DNA from 2 places in the Rhodoluna lacicola genome. Region 2 is predicted to be linked to the other one. Evidence: predicted binding sites of a transcription regulator. Region 2 holds the regulator's gene; the other holds the start of a gene.
The links. Region 2 encodes LexA, which represses DNA repair genes until DNA is damaged. Its sites were predicted from a motif close to TCGAACANNTGTTCGA; they were not measured.

Region 1 (5,195 bases), 590 kb from region 2:
ATCAAGGTGCAAAATCTCAAGCTCGTGAGCAACCTGCTCTGTCACGCTCATTTCGGCATTGCCGGTTGGCAGTTGTTCAACGCCCGCGTAATCAAGCGAGGCGAAATCCAACATGGGCTGATCTTCGCGCGGGGTTGGCCGCTTCTTCAACGCGTTTAGTTGTCGAACTCGGGCCAGCACATCGCCGCGGGTAAAAACTTCACCGGCACTGATTCCGGCAACCCCATCTAGCGCACCAATCAGCGCCAGCCGTTCCATGGTTCGCCTGGCTGGTTTAGCCCGCATATAAAAATCGGCAACATCAACAAACGGCTGCTCTTCAATGATGCGCGCGATCTCGGCCTCGCTAATTCCCTGCACCTCGGTGAGTGACATGCGAACACCGATGCTGTCTGCAGATTTTTCTACACCGTTTCTTTCAACATGGCTTATTTCAACTCTGTATTCATCGGTGGATTTGTTTACATCAATTGGTAAAAGTTTTACGCCAAGCCGGCGAGCTTCACTAAGTAGCAATCGGCGCGGATACATTCCAGGGTCGTGGGTGAACAGGCCAGCCATAAATTCGGTGGGGTAGTGGGTCTTGAGCCACGCACTTTGATATGTTGGCACCGCAAAAGCGGCACCGTGCGCTTTGCAAAAACCAAAACTGCTGAAGCCCTCAAGAATCGACCAAACCCGGTCAATCACATCTTGCGGATATTTTCTGGCGGCCGCTTCTTTGCGAAAAAACTTTTGCACCAGGTGATTTTTTCTTGGGTTCTCTAGCGAGCGACGCATTTCATCGGCCTTGGCTAAACCGCAACCGGTCATTGTGTTTAGAATTCGCAGAACCTGCTCGTGAAAAACTACGATTCCAAAAGTCTCGCGAAGAATTGGTTCTAAATCTTTGTGCATGTAATCCGGTTTGGCAAAACCGTGACGACCATCAAGATATGGAGCAATCATGTTTCCCTTCATTGGGCCCGGGCGAAACAGTGAAATCTGAATGGTTAGGTCATTGAATTGAGTTGGTTGGTGCTTGCCGGTAAGTTCGCGTTGACCCGGGCTTTCAATCTGAAAAATACCAAGTGTGTTTGTGGTGCGAATAGCTTTGAAGGTTGCGGCATCGTCGCGCGGCACAGCATCAAGATCAAGCGCCTTGCCGTGCACGCGCTCAATCTCGCGAACGGCATAGGCCATGGTGCTTTGCATGCGCACGCCAAGCACATCTAGTTTCAAGAAGCCCATTGGGTCCATGTCATCTTTATCAAACTGACTCATTGGCAAACCAGCCCCCGATGGCTCCACCGGAGTCAGGTTCAACAAACTGGAATCACCAAGAATCACCCCGCACGGATGCATCGAGATGTATCGGGGTAGCCGGTCAAGCCGCTCCGTGATATCAACCAGCAGGTTCATGCGCCGATCTTCTTCTACGGCGGCGGCAAACTCGGCCAGCTCTGGCTTGCTGCTCAGCGCCCCGCGAAAACTGCGGGCACTGAAGCGCCACATGTTCTTGGCGATGTCATCGATCTGGTTGTCATCTAGCCCAAGCGCCAGGCCTGAATCCCGCATTGCCCCGCGACCCCGATAGGTGCTCTGCATCGAAAGCAGGGTGACCCGCTGACTGCCGTAGCGTTTGAAAATCGCCCGATAGATATCGTGCCGTCTGGCTGATTCAACATCGATGTCGATATCGGGCAAGCTGGAGCGCTCTGTGCTTAGAAAGCGCTCGAACAATAAATCGTGCTCAATTGGATCAACCCCGCTGATGCCAAGCAAATAATTCACCAGCGAACCGGCACCGGAACCACGCGCTTGACTGCGTATCTTCATATCGCGAATCATTTGCGCCACATCGGCAACGGTTAAAAAATATGTTGCAAAACCAAGTTTGTTGATGGTGATTAGTTCTTGACCTAATCGGTGTTGCACCTGTTGCAGCAATTTACCTTTTGCATTTGGGTAGTAGCGCTCAATGCCGGCGTGTGCTTTTTGCCAGAGCACCTCAAATGGATTGCCATCAATCCCAAGAGCAGATTGCTCTGGAGTCTTTGGTTTACCCCAACCGCAATCATTCACAGGATCAAGTCGGCAGCGTTCGGCAAGTTTTGCGGTGACATCAAACAGTTCAATCGCACGTGCGCGGTCTTCAGTGATTTCAATTGCTAGCGCCAGCATCTTTGCTTGCGGTTTTAACCACGCTTGCGCATTTGGTTGCGACTCAAAAAGACCAAGTGCTTCAAGATTTCTTGCCGCATCAAGAACGTCGGCGGTAAGGGCGTCATCGGGTTCTAAATAACGCACAGCATTGGTCAGCACCGCTGGAATTTTGTGCGCATCGGCCAGCTCAACCATGCGACGAGCTTGCACACTTGAAAAAGATGTGCCCGGTTCGGTTAGGTGACTAACAATTTCAATTGCAAAGGTGCCGGGGTATTGAAACAAGCCCTGCCAATTTTCTAGCAGCGCCTCGGCACGATCGCGATTACCGGCAACCACCGCGTGACCAACGTCACTGTCTGGGCCAATCAGCAGCGTGCAGTTGCCATTGGCAAGTAGCTCGGCAAGTGTGCGACGACCAATACCAACTTCTTTTTTTGAAGAGCGAGTGGCAAGTCGTTTGTTGTGCGCGGTAGAAACAATTTTGCAAAGCGTGGACCACCCCGCCCCCTTGTTGTTGCCGTGCGCCAAAATTACGCAGCGCCCCAAGCTAGAACCATCATCATCTAATACGGTCAGGTCAACGCCAACTATCGGTGTGATGCCAAGTTGCAAACAAGCACCGATATGTTTGACCGCGCCATAAAGTCCGTCGCGATCGGTGATGGCCAGTGCGCTGAAACCCTGGGCAACGCTGGCCTCAACCATTGCCTCTGGCCGGGTCACGCCGTAGTGCCCGCTGAATGCCGAGGCCACGTGCAGGTGAGTGAACGAGCTCATGAGTGGTAGATGCGCACCAGGTGCCAGGCGTGCTTTGAATCGTTGCGGTGCATGATCTCGAACATGCCGGTCTCTTGAGATTCGTTGGCGGCTTTGACCCGCCACATCTCAACCTCAAGCACCCCGGGGCCGATACCTCTTTGTACGTGGTTGGCCTCAGACCACCACTGCTTGCGGGCGAACCAGCGAACCGGCTTGGAAAGCACGGCGTAGGTAGCGCCCTGCCAGCTGAATTTGACCGGTTCACCAGCCTGGTTCACCGATACGGCAATGGTTTTCTCCATGATTACCCTCGTTTTGGACGTTTTACACAGATTTTGAGTTCGAACACTTGTTCGAATGTTAAGAGTGTATGGGGTAACGCCGACAAAGCAAATTCAACCTTGGTGTGGCCAAATTTGGGCAAATTTAGGTCCGTACATTAACAAACACCAACATTTTTAATGTTCGGGTAGACCCCATATTCGGAATTACGCAAATTTAGACCGTAGTTTAATTTGGTGAACCATTTATAGGGAGAAGTTCGCATGCACAAGGCCAAAACATCAAAGCTACTGATTTCGGTAGCCGCTGTATTTTCACTGATCTTTGGTGGGGTAGTCGGAATCTCGGCCCCAGCGCAGGCGGTAACTAATGGCTGCATCCAGTCAGGTTTTCAGCCGAACAACTGCACAACTGAAAAAACACCAATTTCAAACATCAACGCCGAAACTAACGCGGCGAATTTGTTGACCACTGCGACTTGTGCGACTCCAACAAACGTGTCTCTTAATAAGGTTGTACCAAAATCTAGCTCTGGCTACGAGTTGCTCTCTCTTGCGACTGCAACCACAAACGCCGTCAGTGGCGCCGCTGGTTTGAATTTTGCAATTAATGCTGGAACTATCACGTTGGGTGGAACAGCACCCGCAACCACACTTTCAACAACTAATTACATTATTTTGGCGAGATGCGGGTCAACTGATTACGCATTTTCATTCAGCATTACCATCACATCTTCAAGCGGCCCCGTTCTTTCACCAGACGTGCAAATTGTTTCTGGAACAGACAATGTTGCAATCACAGACACCGCTTCATACACCGTGACTCGATTTACTGGAGCTCCAACTTTTACAGTTAGCCCAGCACTACCAACAGGTTTGACCCTTAACTCTTCAACTGGTGTGGTTTCTGGTACCTATGTTGGAACAATGGTGGAAACCACATATACAGTCACCGCCACATATACAACCGAAACAGCTACTGCAACTATCAAAATCACAATTGATGCCGCCGTTCAGCAACAGCAGCAAGGCGGCGGCAGTGGCGGAGCCGCAGCACCAGAACCAAGTCGCAAGGTAACTATTTGTCACCGCACACACTCAGAAACAAATCCTTACGTGCGTATCACCGTTGACTACAACTCAGTAAATAAAAAGAGTGGTCACCAGGGGCACGATGAAATTTTTGCCGGCGAGCACGTTTTCAAAGCTGGAATTTATAAGCGCGCTAAGGACAAAGACTGGGGTGACATCATCCCTGCGGATCCATCGGGGTTGAACCGTTGGAAGCCACTCAACTGGACCGCACTCGGCGCCGATATCTACAACGGCAAAGTTGCTGGCTGCCCTGCATTTGATGCGGTGAAGTACTACAACGCACTTCGTGAAGCAGGAGTTCCAGAAAAGAAGATCAAGCAAGAAATTGGTGAGATTGAGGCCGAGCAAGCTGAGGCCGAGCCAACCGTCAAGAAGACCGATGTAAAAGAAATCAAGTACACCGGTACAGATAAAAATGTTGCTGAAGCGGACAACGATAAAGTCACTATCTGTCACCGCACCAATTCAGTGACCAACCCTTACGTTCGTATTACTGTGGCAGCATCTTCTATCTATAAGAATGCTGGTCACTACGGTCACGATGAAATCTACGACGGAAACCACGTCTTCAATTCGGCCGTGGATTACCCAAATAACAAGAAGGACTGGGGTGACATCATCCCTGCTGACCCAACCGGCAAGAACCGCTGGGCGGCGCTAAACATGACTCCACTGGGCAAGAAGATTTACGACGGAACCGTTGAGGGCTGTGCCGAGAAGTCATTGCAGACTCTATACAACGAGCTTCGCGAAGAAGGCAAACCTAAAAAGGAAATCATTGCCGAACTAGAGAAGATGAAGAACACCGATGAAGATCCAAAAGACATCGATGAACTTACCTACACCGGAACCGATCCAAAGACAGAGAAGACTGAGCCTAAAGAGCCAGTGGCACCTGCAGCTGTAAAAATT
Region 2 (5,195 bases):
TGCTGCCGGGAGTCTCAGAGAAGTAGTGTTCCGAGGACATAGCGAAACACTATTACAGATAGGCAAACTAGTGTTAGTTGCGTGAAGAACAAAGACAACCACGAGGAGTTCGGCGAGGATGATTCGCCAACTTTCACCCACGGGTCATCCCGCGGTGACGAGGTTGTTGAGCGCATTCTGCGTCGTGGTGAGCGCGCTGCAGCGTTAGGCGCTGTCGAGACTCACGGCTATAGCGACACAGATGGCGATCAATACGATCTTGAGGATCGCTCCGCTCTAAAACGAGTTGCTGGGCTGTCCACCGAACTGCAAGACATCACCGATGTTGAGTATCGCCAGCTGCGCCTTGAGAAAGTAATTCTGATTGGCCTGTGGGGTAACAACACGCTGCTGGATGCCGAAAACTCGCTTCGTGAGCTGGCCGCTCTCGCCGAGACAGCCGGCGCGACTGTGCTGGACGGCCTGTTGCAACGCAGAGCTAACCCAGACCCGGCTACCTTTCTTGGAAAGGGTAAGGCCCAGGAGCTAAAGCAACTGGTGCAGGCCGCAGGCGCCGATACGGTCATCGCCGATACGGAGTTAGCACCCAGTCAGCGTCGAGCCCTTGAAGACGTGATCAATATCAAGGTGATCGACCGCACCGCAGTAATCCTGGATATCTTCGCCCAGCACGCCAAGAGTCGCGAGGGTAAGGCCCAAGTGGAATTGGCGCAGCTTGAGTACCTATTGCCTCGACTTCGTGGTTGGGGTGAGTCAATGTCGCGTCAGGCCGGTGGTCAAGCTGCCGGTGGTGTGGGTATGGGTTCACGTGGTCCAGGTGAAACCAAAATCGAACTTGATCGCCGCCGCATTAATACGCGCATGGCAAAGCTTCGTAAACAAATTTCGGCCATGAAGCCTGCGCGTGAAACCAAACGCGCTAATCGTGAGCGCAACGCGATTCCGGCGGTAGCTATCGCTGGCTACACCAATGCCGGGAAGTCCTCTTTGCTTAACCGAATGACCCAGGCAGGTGTGCTGGTGCAAAATGCTTTGTTCGCCACCCTTGATCCCACGGTGCGAAAAGCAAAAACACCCGATGGTCGGGACTATACGCTGGCAGACACCGTTGGTTTCGTGCGCAACCTTCCTCATCAGCTAGTTGAGGCGTTTCGTTCGACGCTGGAAGAAATTGCTGGCAGTGATTTGATTGTGCACGTGGTTGATGCATCTCATCCGGATCCATCTGGTCAGATTGCCACCGTTCGAAATGTAATTGGTGAAGTTAGTGCGCGAGACATTCCGGAATTGATCGTTTTCAACAAGATTGACCTAGCCGATGAAACTCATCGCATGGCGCTTCGGGGCATGGAACCGAACTCAATCGGTGTTTCAGCGCGCACCGGTGAAGGCATCGAAGAGTTAATGCAAATTATTGCTTCGCTTCTTCCAGAGCCGAACGTTGAAATTGCTGCGCTGATTCCTTACGACAGGGGAGACCTGGTTTCGCGTCTACATTTGAACAGCAGAATTATGGTCTTGGACTATCGCGAGAATGGAACTTTCGTGCGAGCAATGGTCAAACCCGAGATGGCAGCGGAACTAAGTGCCTATCGCGTAGTCGTTTAAGATTTTTTCTCTTTGCGTAGCGCAAGAGCTACGCAACGCAATAAGTTAGACGCTACGCAGTACCGCTACAACCTTTCCAAGAATCACGGCGTGATCACCAAGGATTGGTGCGAACGATGAATTGCGCGGCAGCAACCAAGTGTGACCGTCTTGCTGCTTGAAAGTTTTTACCGTGGCTTCGTCTTCAAGTAATGCGGCAACGATGTCACCATTTTCTGCAGTCTGTTGTTGACGAACCACAACCCAGTCGCCATCGCAAATTGCCGCGTCAATCATCGACTCACCCACAACTTTGAGTAGGAACAGGTCACCCTTGCCGACAAGTTGGCGTGGCAGCGGAAAAATCTCTTCAACGTTTTGCTCCGCGGTGATTGGGCCACCGGCAGCAATGCGGCCAACCATTGGCACCATGGCAGCATCGCCAATCGGTGTTGGATTCTCGGCTACCTGACCGTCCTGACCCTCCCAACCAGCGACCTCGATCAACACATCGATAGTGCGTGGGCGCTTTGGGTCGCGGCTTATGTAGCCGGCAAGTTCAAGCTGGTTGAGCTGGTGGCTAACACTGGCAGGGGAAGACAAGCCAACTTCAAGGCCGATCTCTCGCATGCTCGGCACATAACCGCGTTCAGCCTTAGAGCGCTGAATCGTCTGAAGGATGCGCTCCTGCATTGGGCTCAAACTGGAGGCGCGACGGGTAGGGCGCTTCTCGTCTTTTTCTTCCATTGCGGGCCTTTCCTGGAGTTTTGCCTTTATTGTCGGAGGCCTCTGTTATGGGACCTTTATCGAAACTGTATTCGCTATTTTGGGCAAAATCAAACACATTTTCGAAAAAAAGAGAAATATCTTGACAAAATGTCGGACTATGGGCGTATTCTTGTTCTAAAGACGAACAGTTGTTCGAATAGAAAGGCAAAAAGATGTCTCAGACCCCAGCAGCACGAAAGTTCTTCCGTACCGCCGTCGTTGTGGCCCTTGCTACAACCAGCATCTTTGGTTTTGTAAACACCGCCACCGCAAATGGGCAAGCCAGCAGCTCAGCTGCCAAGTTCGAATACATCACGGTGTCAGCCGGGCAAACTCTTTGGGACCTTGCCGAGCAAGTTGCCCCAAATACCGATCCACAGGACTGGATGCAGGATGTTGTAAACCTAAACGGCCTTACCTCGACTGATCTAAAGCCAGGACAGCGCATTGCCATTCCACAATAATTTTGATTTCAAATGGCAAGCCATTTGAAATGGCATAAATCTCGTTTCAAGGCTCAGGGTAACCTTGGGTGGTGGCTAAACTCGATGACCTCCCAATCCGCGACGACCTAAAAGGTCGTAAACCATATGGCGCGCCTCAGTTGGCAGTGCCAGTTGCGTTGAACGTCAACGAGAACACCCATCGCATCCCAGAAGAGGTAGCCGTAGACATCATCGGTCGCCTAGCGGCAGCAGTACTAGACATCAATCGATATCCAGATCGGGAATTCCTCGCACTGCGCAACGCTCTTGCGAATTACCTAGGCGCCGATCTAAAGGCAGAAAACATTTGGGCCGCAAACGGTTCGAACGAAGTTTTGCAGCACATCTTTCAAGCTTTTGGTGGCCCAGGTCGTAGCTCGCTTGGCTTTGGTCCCACCTATTCCATGTATGCATTAATCGCCCAGGGCACTGGCACAATTTATGTCGATGCCCCCCGGTTGGATCGCTACGAGCTTTCACCTGAACTCATTCGCGAAGCGATTTTGGAACACAAGCCAAATATCGTGATGCTTTGCTCACCAAACAACCCAACCGGAACCCCGCTAAGTCTTAGCTGCATCGAAGCCGCGTATGAGGCAGTTACCGAAGCAACCGGAGGAGTGGTTGTGGTCGATGAGGCTTATGCAGAATTCGGTGGCAACACAGAGGTAAGTGCAATTAATCTGCTTGAGGGTCGCGAGCGCCTATTGATTTCTCGAACCATGAGTAAGGCGTTTGCCTTTGCCGGTGCACGCGTTGGCTACCTTGCCGCCGATCCCGCAGTCATCGACGCTCTTCGCCTAGTGCGCCTTCCGTATCACTTGAGTTCTTTCACTCAGGCGGCTGCTGAGGCAGCACTGGATCACGCAAGCACCATGCTGGCCACCGTGAATGACATTCGTTTCCAGCGTGACCGCATCATGCTTGAACTCAAAGACTTGGGCCTAGATCCTTATCGTTCCGATTCAAACTTTGTCTTGTTCGGTGGACTTGAAGATCCAAACGGGGTATTCGAAGCACTGTTAGCAAAGGGTGTCTTGATTCGCAACGTAGGAATCCCAGGCACACTTCGCGTGAGTGCCGGTACAGAGGCGGAGACCTCAGCTTTCCTTGAGGCGCTTCGTCAGGTGCTCAAAAAGTAGTCCTTCGCTAAGATTGAGTAATCATCCATCGCATTCGCGAAAGGCAACTTCATGAGCCGTACTGCAACTTTGCAGCGCAAGACTTCTGAATCATCGATTGAGCTAACCCTCAGCCTCGATGGCACTGGTCGCGCCGACATTTCTACCTCGGTGCCATTTTTCGACCACATGCTTACCGCCTTTGCAAAGCACTCACTCGTTGACCTAACCGTCAAAGCAACTGGCGACACCGATATCGACGTGCACCACACAGTCGAGGACACCGCGATCGTTTTGGGTCAGGCAATCAGGCAGGCTCTCGGCGACAAGGCAAAGATTGGTCGCTACGGCGATGCAACCGTTCCCCTAGACGACGCTTTGGCTCGTGCGGTAGTTGATGTTTCAGGTCGTCCTTACCTTGTTCACACCGGGGAGCCTGAAGGCTTTGAGTATCACCTAATCGGTGGTCACTTCACCGGTTCGATGGTGCGTCACGTTTTTGAGGCAATCACTTTGAACGCCGGAATCACCGTGCACCTAACCGTGCTCGATGGCCGTGACGCCCACCACATTGCCGAGGCAGAGTTCAAGGCTTTTGCTCGCGCGTTCCGTAAGGCCGTTGAGGTTGATTCACGCGTTGAAGGAATTCCTTCGACCAAGGGTGCACTGTAAGTGGTCGCACCCCGCGTAGTCGTTCTCGATTACGGAAGCGGTAACGTTCACTCGGCTGCAAAGGCGCTCGCCGAAGCCGGAGCCAATGTTGAGTTAACTCGCGATCGTGATTCTGCATTAAAAGCAGACGGGCTTTTGGTCCCGGGGGTTGGAGCATTCGCGGCTGTCATGGAACAGCTAAATGCAATCAACGCGGGTGAATTAATCGACAAGCGTCTAGTGTCTGGAAAACCAGTTCTAGGAATTTGCGTTGGTCTTCAGGTGATGTTCGAACTTGGTGTTGAACACGGTCTAGAAACTCCTGGTCTTGGCCAGTGGCCGGGCACCGTAGAAAAACTTGACGCACCAGTTTTGCCGCACATCGGCTGGAACACAGTTGAGGCTGCAAAGAATTCAAAAATATTTAGCGGCGTTGAGCACGAGCGTTTTTATTTCGTGCACTCATACGGAGTTAAGAAATGGGAGTTGGTTGTTGATGGCCCGCTTGCCGCACCAAAAGTAACCTGGGGTGACTACGGGGGCAAGTTTGTAGCAGCGGTTGAGAACGGACCACTTACCGCAA

Region 1: the regulator LexA is predicted to act here: its motif matches at 3,249-3,264, upstream of RHOLA_RS06485 (DUF6504 family protein).

What each region holds. Positions count from the first base shown of each region.
Region 1 covers NZ_CP007490.1:1,332,092-1,337,286, reverse strand. The annotation lists gene RHOLA_RS06490 (DNA polymerase III subunit alpha) at 1-2,925, opposite strand, end outside; gene RHOLA_RS06485 (DUF6504 family protein) at 2,922-3,209, opposite strand; gene RHOLA_RS06480 (putative Ig domain-containing protein) at 3,453-5,195, shown strand, end outside.
Region 2 covers NZ_CP007490.1:494,830-500,024, forward strand. The annotation lists gene RHOLA_RS02395 (class I SAM-dependent methyltransferase) at 1-40, opposite strand, end outside; gene hflX (GTPase HflX) at 82-1,608, shown strand; gene lexA (transcriptional repressor LexA) at 1,654-2,334, opposite strand; gene RHOLA_RS02410 (LysM peptidoglycan-binding domain-containing protein) at 2,529-2,819, shown strand; gene RHOLA_RS02415 (histidinol-phosphate transaminase) at 2,888-3,982, shown strand; gene hisB (imidazoleglycerol-phosphate dehydratase HisB) at 4,034-4,633, shown strand; gene hisH (imidazole glycerol phosphate synthase subunit HisH) at 4,634-5,195, shown strand, end outside.